Regions from separate parts of the Kitasatospora sp. NPDC087314 genome, predicted to be linked through region 3. Evidence: riboswitches for the same ligand, from Rfam matches in the RefSeq annotation. Region 3 holds a riboswitch; each other region holds the start of a gene.
What was found. A riboswitch is a leader RNA that binds a small molecule or an ion and turns the genes downstream of it on or off. The one in region 3 is predicted to bind thiamine pyrophosphate.

Region 1 (5,743 bases), 260 kb from region 3:
GTGCTGCACCTGCTCGACCGTCTCCGGGAACACCACCACCGCGGGCGTACCGGCCGCGCAGAACCCGGCCATGTCATGACGGTAGGCCTCGGTCACGTCCGGATCCACCACCACCGACCCGGCCGGAAGACCCTGCGCCAGTCGGTCCGTCAGGTCACTCATCGCCGCCTCCACTCGCCGCCCCGCCGCCTCCACCGCACTCTGCCCGCCCGCCGGGGGCCGGGCAAGTGGGCCCCGGCGGCGGGGCGGCGGTGGCCCCGCCGCCCCCGGTCAGGCCCGCCGCGGCGCGGGGGCGACCGGGGCCACCAGGCCGGCGAGGCCGGTGGCGAGCGCACGGAGCAGCGTCGGCAGCACTACCGGCGGACCACCGGCTCCTGGAACTCGGTGACCCACCCCGCCGGGTCGTCCGGGCACTCCAGGTAGAGCTCCCGGGCGTAGCCGGCCGAGCGGTAGCCGTTCGCGTCGATGAAGCGGGCCAGCTCCTGGAAGCTCCCCACGGCCTCGTCCATCGAGCCGCGGTGCACGATCGTCGCCGCCTGCTCGATCGGCGGCAGGTCGAGCACCTCGAAGTCGTGCCGACCCGGCTCCACCGACGGCCCGACCGGGACGGCCACCCGGATCAGCACCGTGCCGTCACCCTCCGGCACCTCCTCGTACCGGGCGACGGACGGGCCGGTCTCGGCGATCCCGGCCTCGGCCAGCCGCCCGCACAGCTGCGCGAACAGCGGGCCGATCACCGGCCCGATGTCCTCGGGCTGGTAACTCGCGGCCACACCGGTCAGTTCGGCCACCCGGACGGACGGCACCCGCTTCACCACGACGTCGTGTGCGGACATGGTCCCCTCGCTCTCGATCGTCCGGAGCCTCGCCTCCACCCGGGCCAGCCGCTGCGCGTCCGCCGCGATCGCCTCGGCGAGTTGGGCCCGCCGCAGCCGCAGCATCCCGCGCAGTTCGGCCGCGTCCACCTGCTCGTCCAGCACGGCCCGCACCTGGTGCAGCGTGAAGCCGAGCTCCTTGAGCGCGATCACCCGGTTGAGCCGGGCGAGTTGGGCCGCCTCGTAGGAGCGGTACCCGCTGACCGGGTCCACCCGGGCGGGCCGCAGCAGCCCGATCGCGTCGTAGTGGCGCAGCATCCGCACCGACACCCGGCCGTGGCTGGCGAAGTCTCCGATGTTCAACATGGTGCCCCCACTCCACCCCCTACCACCGTGTCAGGGTCAACCCCGCCCGCCGCAAACACCGAGGGCGGGTGCCGATCGATCTCGGCACCCGCCCTGAGCAGGTGGTTCCCCTACCAGCGGAGAGCGTGGGATTCGAACCCACGGTGACGGGTCACGCCACGACAGTTTTCAAGACTGTTCCCTTAGGCCGCTCGGGCAGCTCTCCAGGCGGGGGCCAGCCTAACGGGTTCGGCGGGGTTCGGCGCACACCGTTTCGCGCGGGTGGGGATCAGCCGTTGTCGCCGTCCCGCTGGCCGAGGGTGACCTTGGTGGTGAACTGCTGACCGTTGCGGGTGTACTCGACGTCGACGGTCTCGCCGGGCTTGTGCGTCCAGATCCGGCTGACCAGGGCGGGGCCGTTGTCGATCGGCACACCGCCGAGCTTGGTGATGACGTCGCCCGGCTTGAGGCCGGCCTTGTCGGCGGCTCCGCCGGGGGTGACGGCCGGCTGGCCCTGGATGTCGCGGGTCTGGATCTGCGCGCCGTCGCCCTTGTAGTCGTCGTTGCGCAGCACGTCGAGCTTGGCGTAGACCGGCTTGCCGGTCTTGATCAGGGTGTCGGCGACCCACTTGGCCTGGTTGATCGGGATGGCGAAGCCGAGGCCGATGCTGCCGGCCCGGCCGTTGGCGGAGGCGTTGGACTGGATCGCCGAGTTGATGCCGATCACCGCGCCGCTGGAGTCGAGCAGCGGGCCGCCGGAGTTGCCGGGGTTGATCGAGGCGTCGGTCTGCAGGGCGTTCATGTACGAGGACTGGCCGCCGGTGTCGTCGCCGGAGGCGACCGGACGGTCCTTGGCGCTGACGATGCCGCTGGTGACGGTGGACTCCAGGCCGTACGGCGCGCCGATCGCGACGGTGGCGTCGCCGACGTTGACCTTGTCGGAGTCGGCCAGCGGAAGCGGGGCCAGCTTGCTCTTCGGCGGGTTGTCGATCTTGACCACGGCGACGTCGTAGCCCTCGGCGTGGCCCAGCACCGAGGCGTTGTAGGACGTCCCGTCGGCGAACTTGACGGTCAGTTTGCCGCCGTTGAGGGTCGGCGCGACCACGTGGTTGTTGGTGAGGATGTGGCCCTCGGTGTCGAAGACGAAGCCGGTACCGGTACCCGACTCGCCGTTGCCCTGCGCCTTGATGGTGACGACGCTGGGCAGCGCCTTCTGCGCGATGCCGGCGATCGAGCCGGGGGCGGGCTCGTTCTTCTGGGTGTTGCTGGCCTGGATGGTGGTGCTGCGGTGGTCGTCGGCGCTGGTGCTGCTGTCGTTGCGGTCCGCGACGGCCACGCCGAGCGCACCGCCGGCCACACCGGCGACCAGCGCGACGGCGGCGATCAGGGCGACCAGGCCGCCGCGCTTCTTGCGCGGGCCGCCGGGGCCGCCGGGGTAGTCGGCCGGGTAGCCGAGCGGACCGGCCGGGCCGCCGGGGTAGCCCGGGCCGCCGCCGGTGGCGTCGTGGGCGGCGCCCCAGCCGCCGAGCGGCTGGCCGGCGCCGAACGGGTGGTGCGCGGGAGCGGGGTGCGCGGCGGGGGTGCCGTACGGGTCGTGCGGTGCGGGGGCGGCCGGGGTGCCGTACGGGTCCTGCGCGCCGGCGGCGGGGACGCCGTGGGCCGGGGTGGCGTACGGGTTGGCGACCGGCGGCAGGGCCGGGCTCTCGGCGGCGGGCGCGGCCGGCGGGGCGGGCGGCAGGACCGGCGGCGGCGCGTCGATGTAGCCGGTGGCGGGGTCGACGGGGACGGCGGGTGCCTCGGCGGCGGGGGCGGCCTGCGGGGCCGCCTCCGGCGCGGGGACCTTGCCGAAGGCCACGGTGGGCCGGTGCCCGCCCTGGGCCGGCACACCCTCGGCCGGCACAGCCTCAACCGGTACGTCGCCGGCCGGCGCGGCCTCGGGCTCGGGCACCCGGCTGAACGCCATGGTCGACTGGTGCCCGCCGTCCGCCGGCGCCGCCTCGGCCTCGGCCGGGGCGGGCGCCTGCGACGGGGCCGCTCCCGGCTCGGGGACCCTGCCGAAGGCCATCGTCGGCTGGTGCCCGCCCGCGGCGGAGCCGTCGGAAGCGGGAACAGCCGCCGCCTGGCCGCCCGAGGGCTGCTCCCCCTGCGGCCCGGTGGGCCCAACCTCGCGCTCGGTGCTCACGGACGACCTCCATAGCTGGCAGAACCAAGGACCATAGTTTTTCGCACTGTCGATTCGATTGCCGTAAGGACCCCTCTGAAGAACTCATAAGAATCCTTAGCCGGCACCGACAGTCAACGCCGCCGACCAGCGCCGACGGCCGACACCGACGGTCGGAGGCTCCCCCACCTCCGTCGGACGTCCCGCGATGCGGACCGCACACCCCGTGGCCTTGGCGTTCACCCCGCTGCCGGTTAGCCTGGCGCTCTAACTGACACGCGGGAGCTTGGACCTTCCAGGCTGAGAGTGCGCTGGTCGACCGTACGCCACGGGATCGTGGGCGGACCGTCGAGGGGGCGCAGACCGCCGGAACCTGTCCGGGTAATGCCGGCGTAGGGAGTATCGGCCATGCCGCCTGCTTCGCCATCCTCTTCTTCGGACGCGTCCGCGTCCAAGGGTTTCCCCGATCCGTCCACGGGCGCCCCCGCCGGAGCGGCGACCGCCGTCCTGGACCGCCCGGAGCGTACCGAGGCACCGCTCGTGCTGGACACCGAGCCGCCGCGCACGCTGCGCTTCCGGGACCACTTCGCGCTCTGGATGAACCTGGGCGTCAGCCTGATCGGCTTCTCCACCGCCGCCACCGTGCTCGGCGCCAAGGGCAGCGAGCTGTCGCTGGCCGCCGCGGTGACCGCGATCGTGGCCGGCACCGTGGTCGGCACCGCGATGCTCGGTGTGGCCGCGCTGATCGGGGCCCGCACCGGCGCGCCCGCGATGGCGAACCTGCGCGGGCTGTTCGGTACCCGGCTGTCGTACGTCCCGACGGTGCTGAACATCGTCCAGTGCGTCGGCTGGGGCGTGTTCGAGCTGCTGACGATCGCGGCGGGCGCGCAGACCGTCGCCCACACGGACGGCTACCGCTGGCTGTTCGTGGTCCTGGCGGGCGCGCTGACCACCGCGCTGACCATCTGGCCGCTGGGCTCGATCGCGGTGCTGCGCCGCTTCGTGGCCGGTGCCGTCGCCGTCGCGATGGTGTACTTCACCGTCCAGCTGGGTCGCCAGGGGGTGCCCGACCCGGGCGCCGGCAACTGGCACGGCTTCCTGGGCGCCACCGACGCGATGATCGCGGTGTCGATCTCCTTCGTCCCGCTCGCCGCCGACTACACCCGGCACTCGCGCACCCCGCGCTCGGCGTTCTGGGGCAGCTTCTCCGGCTACACGATCGCCCAGGTCTGGTGCTACGTGCTCGGCCTGATGGCCCTGCTGCAGTCCGACGGCGACCCGAACCGGATCTTCGACTCCTTCCTCGGCGTCTGGGCCGGCTGGCTGTTCCTGCTGGTGCTGGTGCTGCGCGAGACCGACCAGTCCTTCGCCAACGTGTACTCGACGGCGATGTCGGTGCAGAACCTGCTGCCGAAGGTGGACCGCCGGGTGCTGACCGGCGGGATCGGGCTGCTGATCACCGTGCTGGCGCTGCAGATCGACGAGTTCACCGACACCTACACCAACTTCCTCGGCCTGATCGGCTCGGTCTTCGTGCCGCTGCTGGCGGTGCTGGCGGTGGACTACTTCTTCGGCGCCGGCCGGCACGGCTGGAACCTCTCCGCCGACGCGCCGTCGCGCCCGCTGATGGTGCTGCCGTGGGTGCTGGGCTTCGCGGTCTACCAGTTCATCGCGCCGACCCCGGTGGCCGGCTGGTGGACGGACTTCTGGACCTCCGTCCAGCACGCCCTGCACTTCACCCCGCAGGAGTGGACGTCCGCCTCGCTGTTCGCCTTCCTGGTGCCGGCCCTGGCCACCTGGGCGCTCACCGCGCTGGCCCGCCGGACGGCGCGGAGCTGAGCGAACGGCACCGAAGACGGCCCCGCAGGTTGGGGCCGTCTTCGCCTCCGTGTCACTTCGGCCGCCTATCGTGAGCCCTGTGACCAGCCCAGACCCGTCCTCGGCGGCGGCGCGCACCGCGCCGGCCGTCCAGGTGATCGCCCACCGCGGTTCCTCGCACGCCCTGCCCGAACACACCCTGGCGGCGTACCGACGCGCGCTCGACGAGGGCGCGGACGCGGTCGAGTGCGACGTCCGGCTGACCCTCGACGGCGAACTGGTCTGCGTACACGACCGCCGGATCGGCCGGGTCTCCAACGGGCAGGGCACCGTCTCGGCGATGACGCTCGCCGAGCTGGAGGCGTACGACTTTGGCGCCTGGAAGACCGGCCGCCCCAGCACCGACCCCGAACTGCGCGGCGTGCTGCGGCTGGAGCGACTGCTGGAGCTGGTGGTGGACTGCGGCCGCCCGGTGGACCTGGCGATCGAGACCAAGCACCCGGTGCGCTACCGCGGCCGGGTGGAGGCCGAACTGCTGCGGACGCTCGAACGGTTCAAGATCGGCGCGACCCGGGAGGCCGAGCGCCCCGCGGCCCGGATCATG
Region 2 (5,743 bases), on a different contig from region 3:
GCCAGGTACTCGGCGAGCAGGTCGGCGGTCACCGGGGTGAGCAGCACGCCGTTGCGGTAGTGGCCGGTGGCGGCGACCAGCCCGGGCAGTGCGGTCGGGCCCAGCAGCGGGGCGTTGTTCGGCGAGCCGGGCCGCAGCCCCGCCGAGGTCTCCACCAGCGGGAGTTCGGTGATGCCCGGGACCAACTCGTGGGCGTCGCGCAGCAGTTCGTACACCCCGCCGGCGGTGACCGTGGTGTCGTAGCCCTGTTCCTCGGTGGTCGCGCCGATCACCAGCTCGCCGTTCTCCCGGGGCACCAGGTACAGGTGTTGGCCGCGCACCACCGCGCGGACGTTGCGGGACAGGAACGGCCGGTACGCCCCGGGGATCCGCAGCCGCAGGATCTGCCCCTTCACCGGGCGGATCGCCGGCAGCACGCCCTCGGGCAGCCCGGGCAACCGGTGGCTGTGCGGGCCGGCCGCGAGCACCACCTGCTCGGCGGTCAGGGTCTCCTGCGTGCCGAGGCGGGCGCCGACCGCGCGGCCGTTCTCGACCAGCAGCCCGACGGCCTCGGCGCGGTGGATCACGACCCCGGCGCGTTCGCCGGCGGCCAGCAGGGCGGTCAGCAAGCGGCGGGGATCCACCTGGTGGTCGTCCGCGGCGTACAGGCCGCCACGCACGCCGGGGGCGAGCATCGGCTCCAGCTTGCGGGCCTCCCGGCCGGTCAGCCAGGCCGAGTCCAGGCCGAGCCGCTGGTGGAAGGCGTGCAGTTCGCGCAGTTCCTCGCGGTCGTCGGAGTCCAGCGCGACCGCGATCGTGCCGCACCGGCGGTACCCGGTGTCCAGGCCGCCGCTCGCCTCGGTGAGCTCGGCGGCGAAGTCCCCGTAGCGCTGGTTGGAGGCCATGCCGAGGCGCAGCAGCGGCTCCTCGCCGTACTGCAGCTCGGTGACCGGGGCGAGCATCCCGGCCGCGACCCCGGCCGCCCCGCCGCCGGGGGAGGGGTCGACCACCAGGATCCTCTTCAGCCCGCGCTGCGCGGCGCGCCAGGCGACGGCGAGGCCGATGACGCCCCCGCCGATCACCAGCACGTCGGCGCGGGTGCTTTCGGGCAAGCGTGACAAAGCTGCTCTTCTCCCTTCGCCGGTATGACCCGGATCAGGTTCGGACGGTCGCGGGCCGTGCCAGCCCGCCTCTCAGCCCGGTACGCCGGGCTCCCGTGATGGTGTCCCCACCATAACGCCGGGGTCGGCCCGGCCGAAGGCCCGTACGAAGGGTGGACGGGCCGGTGGGGCGCCCGGGACCGCTGAGTACAGTGACGGGCGTGGCAGAGCTGAGCGGAACGGATCGGGTGGTCGTCGTCGGGGCCGGGCTGGCCGGGGCACAGTGCGCCCTGAAGCTGCGGCAGGGCGGCTGGCCGGGGCGGATCACGCTGGTCGGCGAGGAGCCGCACGCGCCGTACGACCGGCCGCCGCTGTCCAAGGACGTGCTGCTCGGCAAGGCCGACGCCACCACCCTGGACATCGACTACCCGCACCTCGGCATCGAGGTGCTCACCGGCCGCCGCGCCACCGGCCTCACCCCCGGCGTGCTGCACACCGACGACGGCGACCTCCCGTACGGCGCGCTGGTGATCGCCACCGGCGCCACCCCGCGCGCCCTGCCCGGCGCCGAGCGCGCGCACCTGCTGCACACCCTGGACGACGCGCTGGCGCTGCGCGCCCTGCTGCGGCCCGGCCTGCGGCTGGTACTGGTCGGCGCGGGCTGGATCGGCGCCGAGGTGTCCACCGCGGCGCGCGCCGCGGGCTGTGAGGTGACCGTGGTCGAGGCGGGCCCGGCGCCCGTCCCCGGCGCGCTGCCGACCGAGGTCGGCTCGGCGATGGCCGCCTGGTACGCCGAGGCCGGCGTCGACCTGCGCTGCGGGGTCGGCGTGGCCGCCGTCGAGCCCGGCGCGGTGCTGCTGGCGGACGGCTCGCACCTGCCCGCCGACGAGGTGGTGGTCGGCGTCGGCGCCCGGCCCGCGACGGGTTGGCTGGCCGGCTCCGGCGTCGAACTGGACGAGACCGGCGCGGTCCTGGTGGACGAGCGGCTGCGGACGGGCCTGCCCGGCGTCTTCGCGGCCGGCGACTGCGTCAGCTACCCGTCCGCCCGCGCCGGCGCCCGGCTGGCCGTCCAGCACTGGGACCACGCGCTGCAGTCCGGCGAGGCCGCGGCCGCCGCCGTGCTCGGCGCGGACGCGCCGCCGTACGACCCGGTGCCGTACTTCTGGTCGGAGCAGTTCGGGCGAATGGTCCAGTACGCCGGGCGGCACGCCGAGGGCGACGAACTGCTGTGGCGCGGCAGCCCGCAGGACGCCTCCTGGACGGTGCTCTGGCTGCGCGACGGGGTGCCGAGCGCGCTGCTGGCCGTCGACCGGCCGCGCGACCTCACCCAGGGCCGCCGGCTGATCGAGCGCGGCACCGCGCTGGACCCGGCCCGGGCGGCCGACCCGGCGGTGCCGCTGAAGTCGGCCACCGCTTGACGGGGCCCTGACGGCGCCCTGGCGGGGCCTCTGGTGCGCGGCGGCCCCCCGAGGTGGCAGTCTGGTGGCGTGAGTGAGATCGAAAGCAAGATTGAAGCCCTGGTCCCCGAGTGGATGTACCTGCCCGACATCTCGGAGCAGTGGGGCGTCCGCGTCACCGAGGTCCGCGACCTGGTGCGCAACGGCGGCCTGATCGCCGTCCGGCGGGGCCCGAACAAGTCGCTGCAGGTGCCCGCGGCGTTCATCGACGGTCCCGGGCTGGTCAAGCACCTGTCCGGCACCCTGACCGTCCTGCGGGACTGCGGGTACAGCGACGTCGAGATCCTGGAGTGGCTGTTCACCGAGGACCCGTCGCTGCCCGGCAGCCCGATCCAGGCGCTGCGCGAGAACCGCGGCACCGAGGTCAAGCGCCGCGCCCAGGCGATGCTGATCTGATGGCGGTGGACTCTCCGCGCGCCCGGCTGGCCGACGCCCGGCTGTACCTGTGCACCGACGCCCGCCGCGCGCAGGGCGACCTCGCCGAGTTCCTGGACGCGGCGCTGGCCGGCGGGGTGGACATCGTCCAGCTCCGTGACAAGGGTCTGGAGGCCAAGCAGGAGCTGGCGGCCCTGGAGGTCTTCGCGGACGCCTGCCGCCGCCACGGCAAGCTGCTGGCCGTCAACGACCGCGCCGACGTCGCGCACGCGGCCCGGCCGGACGTGCTGCACCTCGGGCAGGACGACCTGCCGGTGCCGGCCGCCCGGGCGATCCTGGGCGACGAGGTGCTGATCGGGCGGTCCTGCCACGCCGAGTCCGAGGTGGACGCGGCGGTCGCCGAGCCCGGCGTGGACTACTTCTGCACCGGCCCGGTCTGGCCGACCCCGACCAAGCCGGGCCGCCCGGCGCCGGGCCTCGGCCTGGTCTCGTACGCGGCGAAGCAGAGCACCGACCGGCCGTGGTTCGCCATCGGCGGCATCGACCTCGGCAACCTCGACGAGGTGCTGGCCGCGGGAGCCCGCCGGATCGTCGTGGTCCGCGCCATCACCGCCGCCGACGACCCGCAGGCCGCCGCCGCCGAGCTGTCCCGGCGGGTGCGTTCGACCTGACCCGTCGCGCGGGCCGCCGCCGTCCCCGGTACTGGCGGATTTCTCAGTACTTGCGGACGGTGGCGGCCTCGGCCAGCGCCAGCAGCACCGCGCGGGCGCGCCCGTCGACGAGCGGCGCCGCCTCCAGTGCGGCCAGTGACTGCCGCATCAGCTCGTCGATCCGGTGCTCCACCCGCTCGGGCGCCCCGCTGCGGGCCACCAGGGCGCGCAGCCCGGCGACCTCCTCGGGCGCCAGGTCCGGGGCGCCGAGCCGCTCGTCCAGGTACCGGGCGTCGGCGGCCGACAGCCCCCGCATCGCGTGCGCCACCAGCAGGGTGCGCTTGCCCTCGCGCAGGTCGTCCCCGGCCGGCTTGCCGGTGACCGCCGGATCCCCGAAGACACCGAGCAGGTCGTCCCGCAGCTGGAAGGCCTCGCCCAGCGGCAGCCCGAACGCCCCGAACGCCGCCACCAGCTCCGGGCCGGCCCCGGCCAGCAGCGCGCCGACCTGCAGCGGTCGCTCGATCGTGTACTTCGCCGACTTGTAGTGCAGCACCGTCTGCGCCCGCTCCAGCGCGCCCTCGTCCGCCGAGTCGCCGGCCACCGGCTCCAGCACGTCCAGGTACTGGCCGACCATGACCTCGGTGCGCATCAGGTCGAACACCGGCTTGGCGGCCAGCACCGCGGTCGGCTCCAGGCCCGAGCGCAGGAACAGCTCGTCGCACCAGATCAGCAGCAGGTCGCCGAGCAGCACCGCCGCCGAGGCGCCGTACTGCTCGCGGTCGCCGCGCCAGCCGCTGTCCCGGTGCAGCGCCTCGAAGCGGCGGTGGATCGAGGGCAGGCCGCGGCGGGTGTCGCTGCGGTCCATCAGATCGTCGTGCACCAGGGCGCTCGCCTGGAGCAGCTCCAGCGCGGCCGCCGCGTTCGCGATCCCCTCGCCGTCGGCCGGGCCGCCGGCGCCGCGCCAGCCCCAGTAGCAGAAGGCCGGGCGCAGCCGCTTGCCGCCGTCCAGCAGGAAGTCGCGCAGGGCGTCGGCGGCGGGGGCGAGCTGCGGGGAGATCGTGCCCAGCAGGGCGGACTGGCCGGTCATGAACGCGGCGAGGGCGGCGTTCACGCGCGCGCGGACGTCCTCCACGTCAATGGGGTTGGCCGGCCGGTTGCTGGACGAGGTCACGATGAGGCTCCGCTGGTTCGCTGGGGTGCAGCAAGCGTAGCGGGGCGGCCGGGAACGGATGTGCGAGCCGGCGTGCGGACCAGGGCGGGCGCCGGCCCTCGCCGGCCCGGGCGCCGGTCGGAAGCGGCCCCGGGTGGTCGAAACCTCGGGTGGAATGTCGAGTGGAACGGCGTCCACCACTTGTCTCAATCCGTGGTACCGAGTTGTCCGGCTCCTTCGAACGCCCGATAACCTGCCAGCATGGCACTCGGCATCGCTTCCACCAGACCGGATCGCGCACTGACGGTCCGCGAGCTCCTGGCGGCCGGTAAGCGGTCCTTCTCCTTCGAGTTCATGCCCCCGCGCACCGAGGTCGGCGAGCAGAGGCTCTGGGACGCCATCCGCCGGCTCGAACCGCTCGACCCCAACTTCGTCTGCATGACGTACGGCGCCGGCGGCTCCTCGCGCGAGCGCACCGTCAACATGGTCGGCCGGATCGCCACCGAGACCACGCTGATCCCGGTCGCCCACCTGACCGCCGTCGACCACTCGATCGCCGAGCTGCGCAACATCATCGGCCAGTACGCCGACCAGGGCGTCCGCAACGTCCTCGCGGTCCGGGGCGACCCGCCCGGTGACCCGATGGGCGAGTGGGTCCGGCACCCGGACGGCGTCACCTACGCGTACGAGCTGGTGGAGCTGATCAAGGGCATCGGCGACTTCTGCGTCGGCGTCGCCGCCTCGCCGAACATGCACCCGCGCTCGACCGACTGGGACGACGACATCCGGCACTTCGTCGGGAAGATCCGGGCGGGCGCCGACTACGCGATCACCCAGATGTTCTTCGAGGTCGACGACTACCTGCGGCTGCGCGACCGGGTCACCGCCGCCGGCTGCGAGACGCCGATCATCCCGGAGATCATGCCGGTCACCAACGCCAAGCAGCTGGAGCGCTTCCCCCAGCTGAGCGGCTCCGCCTTCCCCGCCGACCTGGAGGCCCGCCTGCGGGCCGCCATCGACGACCCGGCGGCG
Region 3 (5,743 bases):
CGTACCTGCGCTTCCTGCGCGAACCGCGGATGTCCGCCGGGCTCTACGCGCTCTCCCCCGGCGACACCGACCCGCAGACCGCGCACGACCAGGACGAGATCTACCAGGTGATCAGCGGCCGCGCCGAACTGACCGTCGGCGCCGAGACCGCCACGGTCGGGCGCGGCACCGTCGTCTACGTCCCGGCCGGCACCCCGCACCGCTTCCACCACATCACCGAGGAGCTCCGGGTGCTGGTGGTGTTCTCCCCTCCGGAGGCCTGACCGTCCGGGGCCTGACCGTCTAGGGTCCTGGGCATGAGCAAGAGCCTGACGGAAGAACTCTGGGCGGCCATCGAGCCGGTGTACGCCGAGATCCTCGCCCACCCCTTCATCGGCGGCCTCACCGACGGCACCCTGCCGCGCGCGGCCTTCCGCCACTTCGTCGTCCAGGACTCGCACTACCTGCGCGACTACGCCCGCGCGCTCGCCGTCTGCGCCGCCAAGGCGCCCGGCGAGGAGGACGTGCGGGCCTTCGCCGACGACGCGGTCGGCGCGCTGGCCGCCGAGCAGGGCATGCACGCCGAGTTCCTGACCGCCTTCGGCGGCAGCGCCGAACAGGCCGCCGCCGAGCCGGTGCTGCCCACCACCCGCGCCTACACCAGTTACCTGCTGGCCACCGTCTACGGCGGCTCCTTCGCCGAGGCCGTCGGCGCGGTGCTGCCCTGCTACTGGATCTACGCCCGGGTCGGCGAGGCGCTGCTCGCCCAGGGCTCCCCCGACCCGCTGTACGCCAAGTGGATCGCCACCTACGGCGACGAGGCCTTCCAGTCCGTCGTCCGCCGGGTACTGGCACTCACCGACCGGCTCGGTGAGGAGATCTCCCCGGCCGAACGGCGTCGGGTCGTCGAGCACTTCACGACCACCTCGCGCTACGAGTGGATGTTCTGGGACGCGGCCTGGCGCGGGGAGCGCTGGCCGGTCTGACCAGCTCATGGCCGGGTGGGCCCGGGGCCGGGACGGTCAGGGTCGGGGCCTCGGGGGTGGTGACGGTGCGGTCAGGCGTGGCTGAATCCCCCAAGTAGCCGTGGTGCAGGGGCAGTTCCGGAGAGTCCGACATCTCCTGGACGCGTGGGGCCGGCCCGGTTCTCAGGTCGCTCCGAGGATTTCCCGGGGGCCTTCCCGGAGGTCCGGGCGGGGTCTTTCCCCGGGGCCCGGGTCGGGGTGATCTAGGGGTTCTCTCCGGGCCGTCGGGCCTCGTTACGGCACTGGCGTCCCCGTACGATCGAAGTACCGAAGCAAGCGGGATGCGGCACCGGACGGCAGCCGACCCCACGGGGAGAGAAGGAACGGACATGGCTGAGCTCTGGAAGTCGCTGCCCGCCTGGGTGCGCAACATCGTCATCCCGGTGCTGGTCCTGGTGCTGCTCTGGAACATCGTGGGATTCGTCTTCGGTGTCGTCGGTGCGCTGCTGAGCATAGTGATCAAGGTGCTGGTGGTCGTCGGTATCGCGGCCGCCGTGGTGGTCCTGGTGAAGAAGGCCGCCAAGGGCTGAGGGAACGCCCGAGGCCCGGCACCCCGCGACGGGGCGCCGGGCCTCGGGCGTTTCGGCGTGCTGCCACCGGCTGCCGGATCCCCTCCGTGGACCCCCTCTGGACCTGCGGCGATCGGCTCGCTACCGTGTTGGGCGTCGTGTGCAGGCAACACCGCCTGTGGACGCGGGAGCTCGGAGCACCGGGCTGAGAGGGCGCTGACCGGGACGTCGACGGACGGACCGACGGCTGCGTCGACCGCAGGAACCTGACCGGGTAATGCCGGCGTAGGGAGTAGAGGTCAGATGACCACGTTCGAAGCACAGCCGCAGTCTGCCCGGAACAGCGCCGTCACCAGCGCGGGCACCGGCTACCCGACCCCGGCCTGGCGCAAGGCCTACCGCGAGGGGTCCCGGCCCGACCTGCGGGTCCCGTACCGCGAGGTGCAGCTCACCAACGGCCGGACCGTCCCGCTGTACGACACCTCCGGCCCGTACACCGACCAGGCCTACGAGCCCGACGTGCGGCGCGGCCTGCCCGCCCTGCGCGACGCCTGGATCCGCCAGCGCGGCGACGTCGAGGAGTACGACGGCCGCGAGGCGCGCCCCGAGGACGACGGGATCAAGCACACCTCGCCGCGCGGCGGAAACCTGCGCAACCTGGACGCGGTGTTCCCCGGCCGCCCGCGCCGTCCGCTGCGCGGCCGCGGTGGTGCCGCCGTCACCCAACTCGCCTACGCCAAGCGGGGCGTGGTCACCCCCGAGATGGAGTTCGTGGCGCTGCGGGAGGGCCTCGCCCCCGAGTACGTGCGGGCCGAGGTGGCCCGCGGACGGGCCGTCATCCCGGTCAACGTGAACCACCCCGAGGTGGAGCCGGCCGTCATCGGCACCAACTTCCTGGTGAAGATCAACGCCAACATCGGCAACTCCGCCGTCACCTCCTCGATCGAGGAGGAGGTGGAGAAGATGACCTGGGCCACCCGCTGGGGCGCCGACACCGTCATGGACCTCTCCACCGGCCGCAACATCCACACCACCCGCGAGTGGATCCTGCGCAACTCCCCCGTGCCGATCGGCACCGTGCCGCTCTACCAGGCCCTGGAGAAGGTCGACGGCAAGGCCGAGGAGCTGAGCTGGGAGGTGTACCGGGACACCATCGTCGAGCAGTGCGAACAGGGCGTCGACTACATGACCGTCCATGCCGGCGTCCTGCTGCGGTACGTCCCGCTGACCGCCCGCCGCAAGACCGGCATCGTCTCGCGCGGCGGCTCGATCATGGCCGCCTGGTGCCTGGCGCACCACCAGGAGAACTTCCTCTACACGAACTTCGAGGAGCTCTGCGACATCCTCGCGAGCTACGACGTCACCTTCTCGCTCGGCGACGGCCTGCGTCCTGGCTCCATCGCGGACGCCAACGACGAGGCGCAGTTCGCCGAACTGCAGACCCTCGGCGAGCTCGGCCGGATCGCCCGCGAGCGCGACGTCCAGGTGATGATCGAGGGCCCGGGCCACGTCCCGATGAACAAGATCAAGGAGAACATGGATCTCCAGAAGGAGATCTGCGACGAGGCGCCGTTCTACACCCTCGGCCCGCTCACCACCGACGTCGCCCCCGGCTACGACCACATCACCTCGGGCATCGGCGCCGCCATGATCGCCTGGTGGGGCACCGCGATGCTCTGCTACGTCACGCCCAAGGAGCACCTGGGCCTGCCCAACCGCGACGACGTCAAGACCGGCGTGATCACCTACAAGATCGCCGCCCACGCCGCCGACCTCGCCAAGGGCCACCCCGGCGCCCAGGCCTGGGACGACGCCCTGTCCGACGCCCGCTTCGAGTTCCGCTGGGAGGACCAGTTCAACCTGGCCCTCGACCCGGAGACCGCCCGCGCCTTCCACGACGAGACCCTCCCCGCCGAACCCGCCAAGACGGCCCACTTCTGCTCCATGTGCGGCCCGAAGTTCTGCTCGATGAAGATCAGCAAATCCATCAATGAGAAGTTCGGCGGCGGCGAGGCCTCGCCGGAGTACGACGAGGCCGCTGTCGAGGGCATGAAGGCCATGTCCGAGGAGTTCAAGGCTCAGGGGAACAAGGTCTACCTGCCGATGGCGGACTGACACACCACACCCGAGTGCCGCCCTGAGAGCTCTACGCTTCTCGGGGCGGCGCTCTGCTGTCGCTGGGCCGCACGGCGTTGATGTTGTTCGGATTTCGGCGGAGACGGTCATCAAGGGTGATGTGGGTGGCCCCGGAAGTTGCCCCCTCCCCCCGCACCCGCGCCGTGCGGAGGACCTCATCGTCGCTGATGGTCGGCGTTCGGAGTCGTGCACAGAGCGTCGTCGACCAGCCTGCTCTCGGCCTGTTCCACGCGTAGGACGTCGTCCGCGGAATCGGCTTGGACACCCGACAGTGAGACGGTGACGCTGCGCTGGCCGTCGGCGGTGACGCCGTCGGCGGTGATCCAGCCGGAATCGCCGCCCTCGTGGCCCCAGTACACCCCGCCGCAGGACAGCGGGCGTGAGAAGAGTCCCAACCCGTCACGGGCGCCCGGCATGAGCTGCTCGAATTCCTTGCTGACCGGGACGGTCTGTTCCATCAGCGTCAGCTGCGCCGGCGGCAGGAGCCGGCCGCCGAGCAGGGCACGGAAGAATCGGTCGAGATCGGCGGTGGTGGAGACGAGCCCGGCCTCCCCGTTGGTGCCCTGGCCGACCTGCTCGGTGACGTCCACGAGCGGCTCGCCGGCCTTGAACCTCTGATAGGTCTCGGCATGTGGCTGGGGCAGTGTGGGTGAGGTACCCGGCCAGAAGGTGTGATCGAGGCCGAGCGGCCGGACGATCCGGTCCATTACCTCCTCATGCCAGGGGTGCCCGGTGACCCGCTCGATGATCATGCCGAGCAGGACGTAGCCGGTGTTGCTGTAGCTCCAGCCCGCGCCGGGCTGGAAGTCCGGGCGGTGGAACATCGCCCGGGCGACGGTCTGCTCGGGTGTGTAGGTGTCGTACCGGTGCTGGCGGAAGTCTTCCGCCGAGGTGTAGTCCGGGTAGTCGTCGTGGATACCGCTGGTGTGCTGGAGCAGTTGGCGAATGGTGATCGCGCGACCGTCGTTACCGTTTCCGGACACCAGGCCGGGCAACCAGCGCTCGACCGGGTCATCCAGGGAGAGCCTGCGGTCGCCGGCGAGTTGCAGGGTCACTGTGGCCACGAACGTCTTGGTGACGCTGGCTATCCGGAAGTAACCATCCCGGGGGACCGGCTGGCCGGCTGTCAGGTCGGCGGCGCCGCTGGTGACGGTCAGGTACCGGTTGTCCGAGGTGACCAGGAGGGACTGCACTCCCGTCACGCCGACCGCGGTGATCGCGTCCGCGTCGCGCTGGAGCTGGGTTTGGTCGTCATGTGGCACGGCGGCCCGCTCGCCGGGTGCACAGGCGGAAAGGGTTCCAGCCACGACAGCGGCCAGCGCCAGGCTCCGTCCGATGGATCGGCCGCGCCGCCGTGGTGGACGAGTCGGTGAACTTGTCATGGGCGTTGACCCTAGGTCTGGCTGAGGTGCGCAGGCGCTACCGCTCACCAGTGTGAAAAAGGGGTAGTGGGCTGTAGTGTCGGGATAGGTGACGATAACTCAGACTCGTGTGAGTGAATCACCAAGAAACCAGAGGGTTTTCGGCGATGTGGCGCGGTCTGGGTTATCTCCTGGGAAGCCTGTCGACCGCTGTGGTCGCCCTGTTCGCGTTGCCCGTGCTCATCGTCCCGACGGCGACTCGCGCCTGGGCGTCCTGGCATCGTCGCCGCGCTGACCGGCTGCTGCTCTGCCCGCGTTCCGATCCCGTCCGTTGCGGTACCTGGCGCGTTCTCGCGTGGTTGTGCACACACATCATGACCAGTCTGGCGTTCGGGGTCGTCGTGGCGCTGTGCGCGGGCAACGCGGTAGCCACAGCCGTCACGGTGCCCTTGTGGTGGGCCTTGCCCGCCGGCACCCGCGCGGGCGGCTTCGCCGCCGGTGCTCCACTGTCCGGGTGGGGCACGGCATTGACCCTGGGGACCGCACAAGCCGTCGTCTTCGCGGCCCTGACCTACTGGTTGGTTCCACCGCTGGCGCGCCTACACGCCCGGATCTGTGGTGTGTTGCTGTCCCCCTCGGCCACCGAGAGATTGGCGCGGCGCGTGGAGACGCTGGCCGAGACGCGGGCCGACGCCATGAAGGCGCACGGCGCGGAACTCCGCCGGATCGAACG

Region 1: another riboswitch for thiamine pyrophosphate. It lies ahead of ACIO5E_RS07225 (purine-cytosine permease family protein); the one in region 3 lies ahead of thiC (phosphomethylpyrimidine synthase ThiC).
Region 2: another riboswitch for thiamine pyrophosphate. It lies ahead of thiO (glycine oxidase ThiO); the one in region 3 lies ahead of thiC (phosphomethylpyrimidine synthase ThiC).

Annotation. Positions count from the first base shown of each region.
Region 1 covers NZ_JBIUYE010000003.1:148,723-154,465, forward strand. The annotation lists gene ACIO5E_RS07205 (FAD-binding oxidoreductase) at 1-162, opposite strand, end outside; gene ACIO5E_RS07210 (MerR family transcriptional regulator) at 354-1,181, opposite strand; tRNA gene ACIO5E_RS07215 (tRNA-Ser) at 1,299-1,386, opposite strand; gene ACIO5E_RS07220 (S1C family serine protease) at 1,450-3,342, opposite strand; TPP riboswitch at 3,590-3,737, shown strand; gene ACIO5E_RS07225 (purine-cytosine permease family protein) at 3,730-5,160, shown strand; gene ACIO5E_RS07230 (glycerophosphodiester phosphodiesterase) at 5,240-5,743, shown strand, end outside.
Region 2 covers NZ_JBIUYE010000001.1:477,571-483,313, forward strand. The annotation lists gene thiO (glycine oxidase ThiO) at 1-1,091, opposite strand, end outside; TPP riboswitch at 1,095-1,207, opposite strand; gene ACIO5E_RS02180 (NAD(P)/FAD-dependent oxidoreductase) at 1,292-2,497, shown strand; gene ACIO5E_RS02185 (Rv2175c family DNA-binding protein) at 2,567-2,932, shown strand; gene thiE (thiamine phosphate synthase) at 2,932-3,582, shown strand; gene ACIO5E_RS02195 (polyprenyl synthetase family protein) at 3,626-4,732, opposite strand; gene metF (methylenetetrahydrofolate reductase [NAD(P)H]) at 4,973-5,743, shown strand, end outside.
Region 3 covers NZ_JBIUYE010000003.1:409,927-415,669, forward strand. The annotation lists gene ACIO5E_RS08340 (cupin domain-containing protein) at 1-263, shown strand, start outside; gene tenA (thiaminase II) at 297-965, shown strand; gene ACIO5E_RS08350 (DUF5326 family protein) at 1,334-1,534, shown strand; TPP riboswitch at 1,688-1,822, shown strand; gene thiC (phosphomethylpyrimidine synthase ThiC) at 1,817-3,628, shown strand; gene ACIO5E_RS08360 (serine hydrolase domain-containing protein) at 3,805-4,911, opposite strand; gene ACIO5E_RS08365 (histidine kinase) at 5,247-5,743, shown strand, end outside.